Regions from separate parts of the Halopseudomonas salegens genome, predicted to be linked through region 2. Evidence: predicted binding sites of a transcription regulator. Region 2 holds the regulator's gene; each other region holds the start of a gene.

Region 1 (3,662 bases), 750 kb from region 2:
TTCTCGCGCGACAACAAGTCCCATTCGCGCCACGGAGCGATCACCTTGACGCCCGGCTTGAGCGCATAGGCACCCAGCTCGAAGCGCACCTGATCGTTACCCTTGCCGGTAGCACCATGGGAAATGGCATCGGCACCGGTTTCATTGGCAATTTCAATCAGACGCTTGGCAATCAGCGGCCGGGCAATCGACGTGCCCAACAGATACTCGCCTTCGTAGACGGTATTGGCACGGAACATCGGGAACACGAAATCACGGACGAACTCTTCGCGCAGGTCTTCGATGTAAATCTCCTTTACTCCCAGGGCTTCAGCCTTGGTACGCGCCGGCTCCAGCTCCTCGCCCTGGCCCAGATCAGCAGTGAAAGTCACCACTTCACAACCGTAGGTATCTTCCAGCCACTTGAGAATGACCGAGGTATCCAGACCGCCCGAGTAGGCGAGGACGACTTTCTTTACATCTGACATTGCGCGCTCCCTTGATGAATCGTTGTCCTGGCCAGCCGGAGGCCAGTGATCAAAGGCGCTATTCTAGCGCCGAAAGGGCAAGATTCACAGGGCAACTACTTTTCCAGTTTGAGGCTGACCCGGCGATTGGCCGCCCGCCCGACAGCGCTCTGATTGCTGGCTACCGGGTAGCGCTCCCCATGAAAGCGCAGATTGAACAGGTCTTCGTTGACGCCGCGTTCAGTCAGGTAATCGCGCACGATCAAGACCCGCTGACGTGACAATTCACGGTTATCCAGGCGGTTGCCGACATTGTCCGAATGGCCATCCAGTTGAATGCCACTGATGTCTTCATCGGCCAACAGATAGACCAACACGGTATCCAGCACCTCGCGCGCGTCGCCGGACAGAGCCGTACCACCAGCGGCAAAGCTGATGGTGGTATTGGATGCCTGTTCGAAGTTCATCGGCAGCAGACCGGTAATGCAATCCTGAAACTCCGTCCAGGCAGCAGCGTAACCCACATTGGACACAACGACTTGCAAAGGCTGGGTGGCATTGGCCCAACTATCACCCAGGATGGTCGGCTGCATGCCTTGCGCCAGCCCGGCAAGCATCTGTCCGGCCTGTTGTTGCGGAACCCGCACTACCGGCTGGTTATCAGCAACCTGGGCATGTCCCAGGGCCTGACTGCGCGCATCAGGTCGCCACTGCGGCGGTTGATTGTAGACGTGCACGCGCCCCGGACGCAGAAGGTTGCTCCAGGCGTTCAATTCAAATACGGGGCGCTCGCCGGCACGTCGAACAAACACGGCTTCGCCATAGCCACTGACAGTTTGTGCCAGACGGCAGGCAAACTGATCACCGTCCACCGACCATTGCACATCTTCCATGCGGGTCTGGAATGTCAGCGCCTGGACCGGTAACGCCAGACTGCATATCAGCAGGGAAAACCATCGATTCACCGGTATACTCCATGGGTCAACGGGGCCGGTAACGTTAGCAATACCGGCTTACAGCAGTTCATCGGCCCATCCGAAGAAATCTTTAGCCCGAGCTGTCCGACGGCTGCTCCGGCATGTCAAATACAAGCCTTTTCCGGTAGCATGGGCGCCAGTTCAATCGCTCGGACCTGCCCATGACTGACCGCATCACCCTGACTCGCCCGGATGACTGGCATATTCACCTGCGCGATGGCGACCTGTTGCCGCATACCGTGCGCGATGCTGCCCGGGTATTTTCCCGCGCCATTATCATGCCGAACCTGGTGCCACCGGTTCGCGATGGTGTCGAAGCGGACGCCTACAAGGCGCGTATTCTGGCCGCACGCCCCCAGGGGTCAGGCTTTGACCCACTGATGGTGCTGTATCTTACCGACCAGACCACCCCCGAGATCATTCGACAGGCCAAATTGCAGGGCCAGGCAGTAGCAGCCAAGCTCTACCCTGCCGGGGCGACCACCAATTCGCAGTCCGGGGTTACCTCGCTGGACAATATCCAGCCGGCGCTGGAAGCCATGGCCGACGTGGGTATGCCGCTGCTGGTGCACGGCGAAGTCACACACAGTGATGTGGACATTTTCGACCGGGAAAAAGCCTTTATCGACCGTCATCTGGTGCAGGTAGTCGAGCGCCATCGGACCCTGCGCGTGGTGTTCGAGCATATTACAACCGCCGACGCCGTGGATTTCGTGCGTCAGGCTCCGGAACGGGTGGCAGCAACCATCACGGCCCACCACCTGCTGTTCAACCGCAACCATATGCTGGTTGGTGGCATCCGCCCGCATTACTATTGCCTGCCGATTCTCAAGCGCCAGCGCCACCAACAGGCACTCTGTGATGCGGTTGTATCCGGCTCGAACAAGTTCTTCCTCGGTACCGATTCGGCACCCCATGCCCGTCACGCCAAGGAAGCCGCCTGCGGCTGTGCCGGCTGCTACAGTGCGCACGCAGCGATCGAGTTGTATGCCGAGGTCTTTGACCAGCTTGGCGCACTGGACAAGCTGGAAGGCTTTGCCAGCTTCCATGGCCCGGACTTCTACCAGCTACCGCGCAACCGCGATCAGATCACCCTGGTCCGCGATGCCTGGATGGTGCCGGGCAGCCTGCCTTTGGGCGAACAAAACGTGGTGCCCTTGCGCGCCGGTGAATCCATCCATTGGCGTGTGCTGACAGCCTGAACCCCGTTTGAGGAATATCTGTGACTGCGTTTGACTTTGAAGCTGAACCACCCGCCCACGAGCCTGGCAAACCCAAGCCGCCGATGGCCTATCGCTTTCGTGGTTTTTTGCCGGTGGTGGTGGACGTGGAAACCGGCGGCTTCAATGCAGCGACCGACGCCCTGCTGGAAATTGCCGCCACGCCCATACTGATGGATGACGAGGGCATGGTCTACCCGGACGACACCAGCTTCTTCCGTGTGGAACCCTTTGCCGGCGCGAACATCGAAGCCGCTGCACTGGAGTTTACCGGGATCAAGCTGGACCACCCGCTACGCATGGCCGTCAGCGAACAGGAAGCACTCGGCGAGATCTTCAAGCAGGTACGCAAGGCGGTCAAATCCGCCGGATGCAAGCGTGCCGTGCTGGTTGGTCACAATGCCTTTTTCGATCTGGGTTTTCTCAATGCGGCGGTCGAACGCTGCGAGATCAAGCGCAATCCCTTCCATCCGTTTTCCTGCTTTGATACCGCTACCCTGGGTGGCCTGGCCTATGGGCAGACCGTGCTGGCCAAGGCCTGTGCTGCTGCGGGTATCGACTTTGACGGTCACGAAGCCCATTCGGCTCGCTATGACACGGAGAAGACCGCCGAGCTCTTCTGCGCCATCGTCAACCGTTGGCGCGAGATGGGTGGTTGGCCGCTGGACTGATTGCCTCCGGCAACTTGCCTGATCCGCAACTGGGGTTTATGTTCACTAGGGTGCAATGAGGGCTCGTGCTCGCTACCGGGCCAGCCCCACCCATTGAACAAGGAGCCTCACTGATGAAACGCACAACCCTCGCCGCTGTTTTTTCCGCCCTGCTGGGTGGCGCCCTGCTGAGTTCAACCCCGGCTGTCGCCGACCAGAAGTTCGTCACTATCGGCACCGGTGGCCAGCAAGGTGTTTATTACCGGGTCGGCCAGAGTGTTTGCCGCCTGGTCAACCGTGGTGCCAGCGAGCATGGCCTGCGCTGCAATGCACCGTCAACCGGCGGTTCGGTTGCCAACGTGAATACCA
Region 2 (3,662 bases):
TACTGCCAGTGCGGCCAGGAGTTCAGGATCAGCCGGGGTCGGCTCAGTACGTTCACGCACTTCATCGAACATGCTGTTGACGCTATCCAGCGCTTGCAACACCACATCCATGAGTTCCGAGGTGACCTGACGCTCGCCTTTTCGCAAAATATCAAAGACGTTCTCGGCAATATGGCAACAACCGACCAGAGCATCGAGCTGCAGGAATCCAGCACCACCTTTTACGGTATGGAAGCCGCGAAAGATAGCATTGAGCAAATCCGTATCGTCCGGACGATTTTCCAGTTCAACCAGTTGCTCGGACAACTGTTCGAGGATTTCACCCGCCTCGACCAGAAAGTCCTGGAGGATTTCCTCGTCCGCATCGAAACTCATGCACCTACTCCCCTAGAATCCAAGACTGGACAGAAGATCATCAACTTCATCCTGCCCTGACACAACGTCTTCTCTTTTATCGGCATGAATCTGCGGACCTTCACCCCCAGAGGAGGATTTTTTCTGTTCTTGTTGTTTTTCATCGTGCTGAATACCGGCCATACGGTCGACGTGACCGGCCATTCGTACCAGACTGACCAGGCTTTCTTCGACATCGTGAACAAGGGTCGTTACCCGCTTGATCACCTGACCGGTCAGGTCCTGGAAGTCCTGCGCCAGCATGATATCGTTGAGGTTGCTGCTGATCTGACTACTCGACTGTTCGGTTTGCTCGAGGAATTCACCCATGCGCCGGTACAAGTCCCGGAACTCATCAGCGGCCATCTCGCGCCGCTGCAGGCGCTGCCAGTCATTGCGTAAGGCAGCGGCCTGCTGCCCGAGATCGGTCGCCACCGGAAGGGTGTCATCAACCAGATCCATGGTTTTATTGGCCGCGCCCTCAGTCAGCTTGACGACATAATCGAGCCGGTCAGAGGCATCGCTGATCTTGGACACTTCACCGTCTGGCTCCTGCTCTCCCAGAGCATGACTGGTATCCAGCTGAAAATTCACGATGGCATTGTGCAGTGCGCGGGTCAGCTGACCAACCTCATGGTAGAGGCCGCGATCACGCGCCTGGTTGATGGCATGAACCACCATGATGGCTTCACCGAACTTGCCCTGTTCCAGGTACTCGACCAATTGGCGCGCGTTGTCCTTGAGTGAGTTTTCGAACTCCTGAGCGGTCGCCTGGCCGGGATCCTTACTTAACGCCATAACCTGTACCCCGGTGCTTGATTATTGTGCCTGTACGCGCTCAAAAATCTTTTCGATCTTCTCTTTCAGAGCCTGGGCGGTAAAGGGTTTGACCACATAGCCATTGACGCCAGCCTGAGCCGCTTCAATGATCTGGTCACGCTTGGCTTCGGCAGTCACCATCAACACGGGCAAGTGTTTGAGGCGCTCGTCGGCGCGAACTGCTCGCAACAGGTCGATACCGCTCATGCCGGGCATGTTCCAGTCGGTCACCAGAAAGTCGAAGTTGCCGCTTTGCAGCATGGGCAGCGCAGACGTACCGTCATCGGCTTCAGCGGTATTGGTAAACCCGAGGTCGCGCAACAGGTTCTTGATAATCCGCCTCATTGTCGAAAAATCATCAACAATGAGAATTTTCATGTTCTTGTCCAAGTCGACCTCCGTACAAACCAGGAATCCAGCGGCTCGGTGCCCCGCCTACCTAATGTTATTGGCCAAACAAGCCGGTTAATAATCCAGCCGTCAGTCTACCGGACTTGCTGCAGCAGCGCTGCCGATAGCGACGAAAATAATCCCTGCGCATTGGGCGCCAACAGAACCGGGTCAGTCTCCCTGCCAACCCGACAATCGCGCTCGCAAGCGAGCAGCCGATTGCGAGTGGAGCTGACTTACCCGGGATTCGCTGACCCCGAGCACGGCGCCAATCTCTTTCAGGTTGAGCTCTTCGTCGTAATACAGCGACAACAGCAGCCGTTCACGCTCTGGCAGACTATCGATAGCCTCGACCAGGGCGGCGCGAAAGCGATCGTCACGCAAGCCATCAAACGGACCTTCTTCACCAACCGACTCGGCCGGCATCCCCGCAGCCAGCAAATCATCAAAACTGAACAGGCGGCTGCCGGCAGTATCGTTGAGCATGGCGTAATAATCGTCAACGCTTACGTCTAATTCGGCCGCAACCTCATGATCTTTAGCGTCACGCCCCAATCGGGACTCGACCGCACGTATCGCTTCACTGACCATCCGCGAATTACGGTGCACCGAACGTGGCGCCCAATCCCCCTTGCGCACCTCATCCAGCATGGCGCCACGAATGCGAATGCCGGCGTAGGTTTCAAAACTGGCGCCCTTGCCATGGTCGAACTTGCGCGACGCTTCAAGCAAACCGATCATGCCGGCCTGGAGCAAATCATCGACCTGAACACTGGCCGGCAAACGGCCCAGCAAATGATAAGCGATACGCTTGACCAACGGAGCAAACTGCTCCACCAACTGATCCTGATAATTATTATTTTGCGCTCGCGTATACATGCTCACCCCGCCAGCCGATGCCATCATAAGCCTGATCCTGTCCGCTGCACCAAGCGCTCGACAAAAAACTCGAGATGCCCGCGCGGGTTAGCCGGCAGCGGCCAGCCATCCACTTTTTGCGCTATGCCACGAATGGCAATAGAGGCCTTGCTGCGCGGAAAGGCTTCGTAAACTGCCTTTTGCTTCTGTACCGCCTTGCGTACCGACTCGTCGTAAGGAACTGCGCCAACATACTGAAGTGCGACATCCAGAAAACGATCCGTTACCTTGGTCAGCTTAGCAAAAACTGAACGGCCTTCCTGCGGCGTATGCACCATATTTGCCAGAACACGGAAACGGGTCATGCCGTGATCCCGGTTGAGCAGCTTGATCAAGGCGTAGGCATCGGTAATCGAAGTCGGTTCGTCACAGACGACCACCAGCACTTCCTGGGCAGCGCGCACAAAGCTGACCACCGAATCGCTGATCCCGGCAGCGGTATCCACAATCAGCACGTCAATATTCTGGCCGATATCACTGAAGGCCTGGATCAGACCGGCATGCTCCTGCGGTTGCAGATTGACCATCCGCGCAGCGCCAGAAGCCGCCGGCACGATGCGTATACCGCCCGGACCATCTATCAGCACGTCACGCAGCTCACAGGTACCGTCAAGCACGTCCACCAGAGTGGCTTTGGGTTTCAGGCCAAGCAGTACATCCACGTTGGCAAGACCAAGGTCAGCGTCAAGCAAGACGACGCGTCGCCCCAGATCAGCCAACGCCAGACTCAGGTTGACCGACACGTTAGTCTTGCCGATGCCGCCCTTGCCACCAGTGACTGCGATAACCTGAACCGGATGATTGCTCGCCATCTCGCTGCTTACCTTAATCTGTATTGTTTTCAACCAGCACGCTGGCTATTTAGTATACCGGCAAAAACGTCGGCCATGGTGGCATCTGCCGGTGTTTCCTCACTGGCCAGGCTGACTGCACGACTGACCAGCTTATGGCCAACGGCCTTACTGATGTCATCCGGAATACGCTGGCCATCTGCCAGATAGGCTAACGGCAAACCGACCTCCATAGCCAGCCCGAGTCCCTCACCCAGTGTCGCTGCCTCATCGACCTTGGTCAGCACACAGCCAACCAGGTTGCAGCGTTTATAGCTGTGCCAGGCAGCCTTGAGCACACGATACTGGCTG
Region 3 (3,662 bases), 310 kb from region 2:
GTTGCGTACTTCGGCGGTCAGGGTATAGCCGTCCATTTCCGGCATTTCAATGTCGGAAACCATCAGCAACAACTCCTTGGTTACATCTTCGCCCCGTTCAGCCATATCCTTGAGGTAGTTCAGCGCCTGCTTGCCGTCGTTCAAGGCAATCACCTCGACACCGACCTCCTCCAGGCAGCGGGTGACCTGCTTGCGTGCAATCAGGGAGTCATCCACCACCAATACACGCCGGGAAACGGCCTCGGCCTGGGTTTGCTCATCGATGATCCCTGCAGTAATACCCTCTTCCATCGGTACGACTTCAGCGAGGATTTTTTCCACATCAATGATTTCGACCATCTGATCATCCACGCGGGTCACAGCAGTCAGGTAATGCTCACGACCAGTACCCCGGGGCGGCGGATGAATCTCCGACCAGTTCATATTCACGATGCGCTCTACCGAACGCACCAGAAAACCCTGAACCCGGTAGTTGTACTCGGTGATAATCACGAAAGCCGTGCTGATATCCTCCAGCCCCGGGCCACCCGTGGCACGATTGAGGTCGATAATCGGCAGGGTGCCGCCGCGAATGTGGGCAACACCGCGCACAACGGGGTTTAGCCTGGGAAGAATGGTCAGCTTGGGGCACTGCAAAACTTCCTTGACCTTGAACACATTGATTCCGTAGAGCTGCTTTCCAGCCAGACGGAACAACAATAATTCAAGGCGATTCTGACCAACCAGCTGGGTACGCTGGTTGACTGAATCCATCACGCCAGCCATAAGCCACTCCTTATTGCCATCCGGGTCAGGCACGCTAATTGCTTGATACACTGGCAACGACGTTTCATTGACATGCACAACCCCTTAGTCATCAAGGTTTATTGTATGCGTTTTCTCAACATCTGCGCGGCTTTGGCGATATTTTTTTCCGCCAATGCAACAGCCAACCCGCTGATAGAACAGCTTATCGGCGCGACTACGGCTTTTCTTGAGAAAGAAATCGAGCAGCATCTCGATCAAAGTAGCCGTGATGCCCGGCACAGCATCAGCGTCAATCGTCTGGATTCGCGATTGCGCCTGACCCCATGTCCCGAAAACAGCCTCAGGGCAACACTGGAAAGCCCTGCAGTTCCTGTTGGTCGGGTAACGGTGCGTCTTGCCTGCGAAAGCGAGCACGTACGTTGGCGCCTGTTTGTCCCGGCCGAGGTCAATCTTTATCAGCCGGTAGTCGTAGTGACCCGTGCACTGGGCCGACACGACGCCATCAATGCTGAAGATCTGACCTTGCTCGAGCGGGATGTCGGTCAACTCAATGGCGGCTACCTCACCGAACTGGACCAGGCCATTGGCATGCGCACCCGACGTTCAATGCGTGAAGACACTGTACTGAACCCAAACCATCTGGAGCTGGACGAGATCGTCAAGCGAGGTGACCGGGTAATCATCAGCGCAGCCAATAGCCAGATATCGGTACGTATGCCTGGTGAAGCCCTGGAGGGCGGCGTGATCGACAGTCAGATTCGGGTACGCAACAGTCGCTCGGGACGAACCGTGACGGCCAGGATTACCGCCCCGGGCCAGGTCGAAGTAGCACTGTGAAGGCCCCACTGCATTGCGTTATACTAGCCTCGTTGTCATCTGGATTCACAGCCCTGCAGGGCCAACTGACAACAAGGCAAAAAAACTTTGCATCCAGGGCTAAAGTTTTTGCCGCACTGGCCGTTATAGATGTCAGTAAAGTATTTAATTCTTGAGGACGGATAGAATGGTCATTGACTTCAACGCGCCCAATAGCGCCAACAACAGCGGCCGCAGCAGCCAGGCTGGTGCGGCGAACGGCAAGCGCGACGCCGGCATGGATAACGCCAGCACTGACAGCCGCAGCCCGCAAACGGCCAGCCCCGCTGCCGATACTGCGGTCAACCTGAGCTCTCAGGCTCAGCAGCTTCAGGTAATTGAAGATCGACTGAAGCAAATGCCGGAAGTTGACAGTCAGCGCGTGGCTGAATTGCGTGATGCGATTGCCAATGGCAGCTACCAGATTGACAGTGGTCGTATTGCTGACAAATTGCTCGCCAGCGAGGGCTGAACCGGAGCCAGCGCCACACGGGATTGATCACGGAGAACCGACATGCAGCAATTGGCAGCATTACTTGAAACAGCCAACCATGACTGCATTGCTTTTCTCGAGCTGCTGGACGCAGAGCAACAGGCGCTGATTGAAAGCAATATGCCCGCCCTTGAGCAATTGCTTGAGCACAAGGCTCCCCTGATCAAGCGCCTCAACCAGCACGACGTGCAGATCAATGAGTGGCTGACTGCGCAACAGATCGCAACAGGCGACCTCAGCGCGTATCTGGCCACTCATGCAGATTCCGAGCTGCAGCAGTCGTATCAGGACTTCCTCGGCAATCTCACGCAATGCCAGCAGGCCAGCAACCGCAATGCCCAGTTGGTGGCGCACAACCAGCACAGCACGCGCCACCTGCTCGATCTGCTGCGCAATCAGGGTGAAAGCACGCAAAATGTTTATGATCGTCAGGGCCTGACCCGTGGTCCAGGCGGCCACCGCACCATCAGCAAGGCCTGATGATTCCGTAGTCAAAAAGCCAGCATAGTGTGTATAGTTACGCCACTGCCGAACAACAACCGGGATTACTCAGTGACGAGTCTTTTTGCGCAATCAACCGGCCCGCAGCCGCCACGCAACATTCGTTCATCCATTGAAATCTGCGCTTTGCTGAAAACCCTGCAGCACTCCCGTACCCCCCTGACCGTCCACTTTGCTGACCGCAATGCCACCTTCCAGAGCTTCATTGTTGATATGGACAGCAAACGCCATCTGGTATGGATCGACGAAATGATTCCCCAGGCCGGTGATCGCTACATGGGTCAGGGCGAACCTTGTCGGCTGGAAGCCTGGCAAGAAGGCGCCCATTTACGCTGGGAGGGCGCCGATGCCGTCCGCGAAATGCTGGATGATGCGCCCGCATTCCGCATGGATATTCCCGATTTGCTGGTATACCACCAGAAGCGCGGCGCTTTTCGCGCCCCCATCCGCAGGAGCCTTGAAGTAGGCATCGGGTTGAGACACAGCAAATTGAATACTGCCCCACGTGGGTATCTGATGGATATCTCCGCGACCGGCTGCAAGGCCCGCGTGGAAGGAAATCAGGTCAACAGCCTGCCCACCGGCGAGATATTCGATCTCAGCCATATCACCTTGCCTGACAATGGACGCACCTCGGTAGCCGTGGAAGTTCGCCACCGACAGTATTTTTCTGACACCGACGAAACCCATGTCGGCTTGATGTTCCGCGACACAAGCCCCGCCCTGCAGCGCCAGATTGACCGTTTCGTCAATTTTCTGCAACGAGAAGCCCGGCGACTGGAACGCGACGACCTGTTCTGACCTGCACTTTAACCAGGCCGATGCTCTGCCTGATCGGCATCGCGTTCAGAGACAGCCACGGCGTAGGCTTCCGACTCATCGATCATTTGCTCGACAACCATCTGTTCATCCACCCGCGGATCAAGTGCAGCCCCCAGGGGTGAGCTGGCCAGGTTGCCCGCAGAAGGCATGAAGTTCAACGGCGCCTCTTGCACCAGATGCTCGCCCGTGACGATTTCCGGACGCACCCTGACCACAAGAACAAAGCTGCACAACCCGATAAATA

The links. Region 2 encodes FliA, which starts transcription of late flagellar genes. Its sites were predicted from a motif close to CTAAAGTTTNNNNNNNNNNNGCCGNTAA; they were not measured.
Region 1: a site for FliA is predicted at 1,470-1,497, ahead of BLU07_RS05920 (flagellar protein MotY). Genes of this name have one in related genera too.
Region 3: a site for FliA is predicted at 1,684-1,711, ahead of flgM (flagellar biosynthesis anti-sigma factor FlgM). Genes of this name have one in related genera too.

The regions. Positions count from the first base shown of each region.
Region 1 covers NZ_LT629787.1:1,329,866-1,333,527, reverse strand. The annotation lists gene BLU07_RS05925 (argininosuccinate synthase) at 1-467, opposite strand, end outside; gene BLU07_RS05920 (flagellar protein MotY) at 563-1,411, opposite strand; gene pyrC (dihydroorotase) at 1,585-2,625, shown strand; gene rnt (ribonuclease T) at 2,709-3,314, shown strand; gene BLU07_RS05905 (TAXI family TRAP transporter solute-binding subunit) at 3,428-3,662, shown strand, end outside.
Region 2 covers NZ_LT629787.1:2,084,473-2,088,134, forward strand. The annotation lists gene BLU07_RS09385 (chemotaxis protein CheA) at 1-375, opposite strand, end outside; gene BLU07_RS09390 (protein phosphatase CheZ) at 388-1,191, opposite strand; gene BLU07_RS09395 (chemotaxis response regulator CheY) at 1,213-1,590, opposite strand; gene BLU07_RS09400 (RNA polymerase sigma factor FliA) at 1,774-2,505, opposite strand; gene fleN (flagellar synthesis regulator FleN) at 2,505-3,332, opposite strand; gene flhF (flagellar biosynthesis protein FlhF) at 3,362-3,662, opposite strand, start outside.
Region 3 covers NZ_LT629787.1:2,395,016-2,398,677, forward strand. The annotation lists gene BLU07_RS10945 (chemotaxis protein CheV) at 1-765, opposite strand, end outside; gene flgA (flagellar basal body P-ring formation chaperone FlgA) at 871-1,584, shown strand; gene flgM (flagellar biosynthesis anti-sigma factor FlgM) at 1,751-2,074, shown strand; gene BLU07_RS10960 (flagella synthesis protein FlgN) at 2,117-2,575, shown strand; gene BLU07_RS10965 (flagellar brake protein) at 2,648-3,397, shown strand; gene BLU07_RS10970 (MFS transporter) at 3,406-3,662, opposite strand, start outside.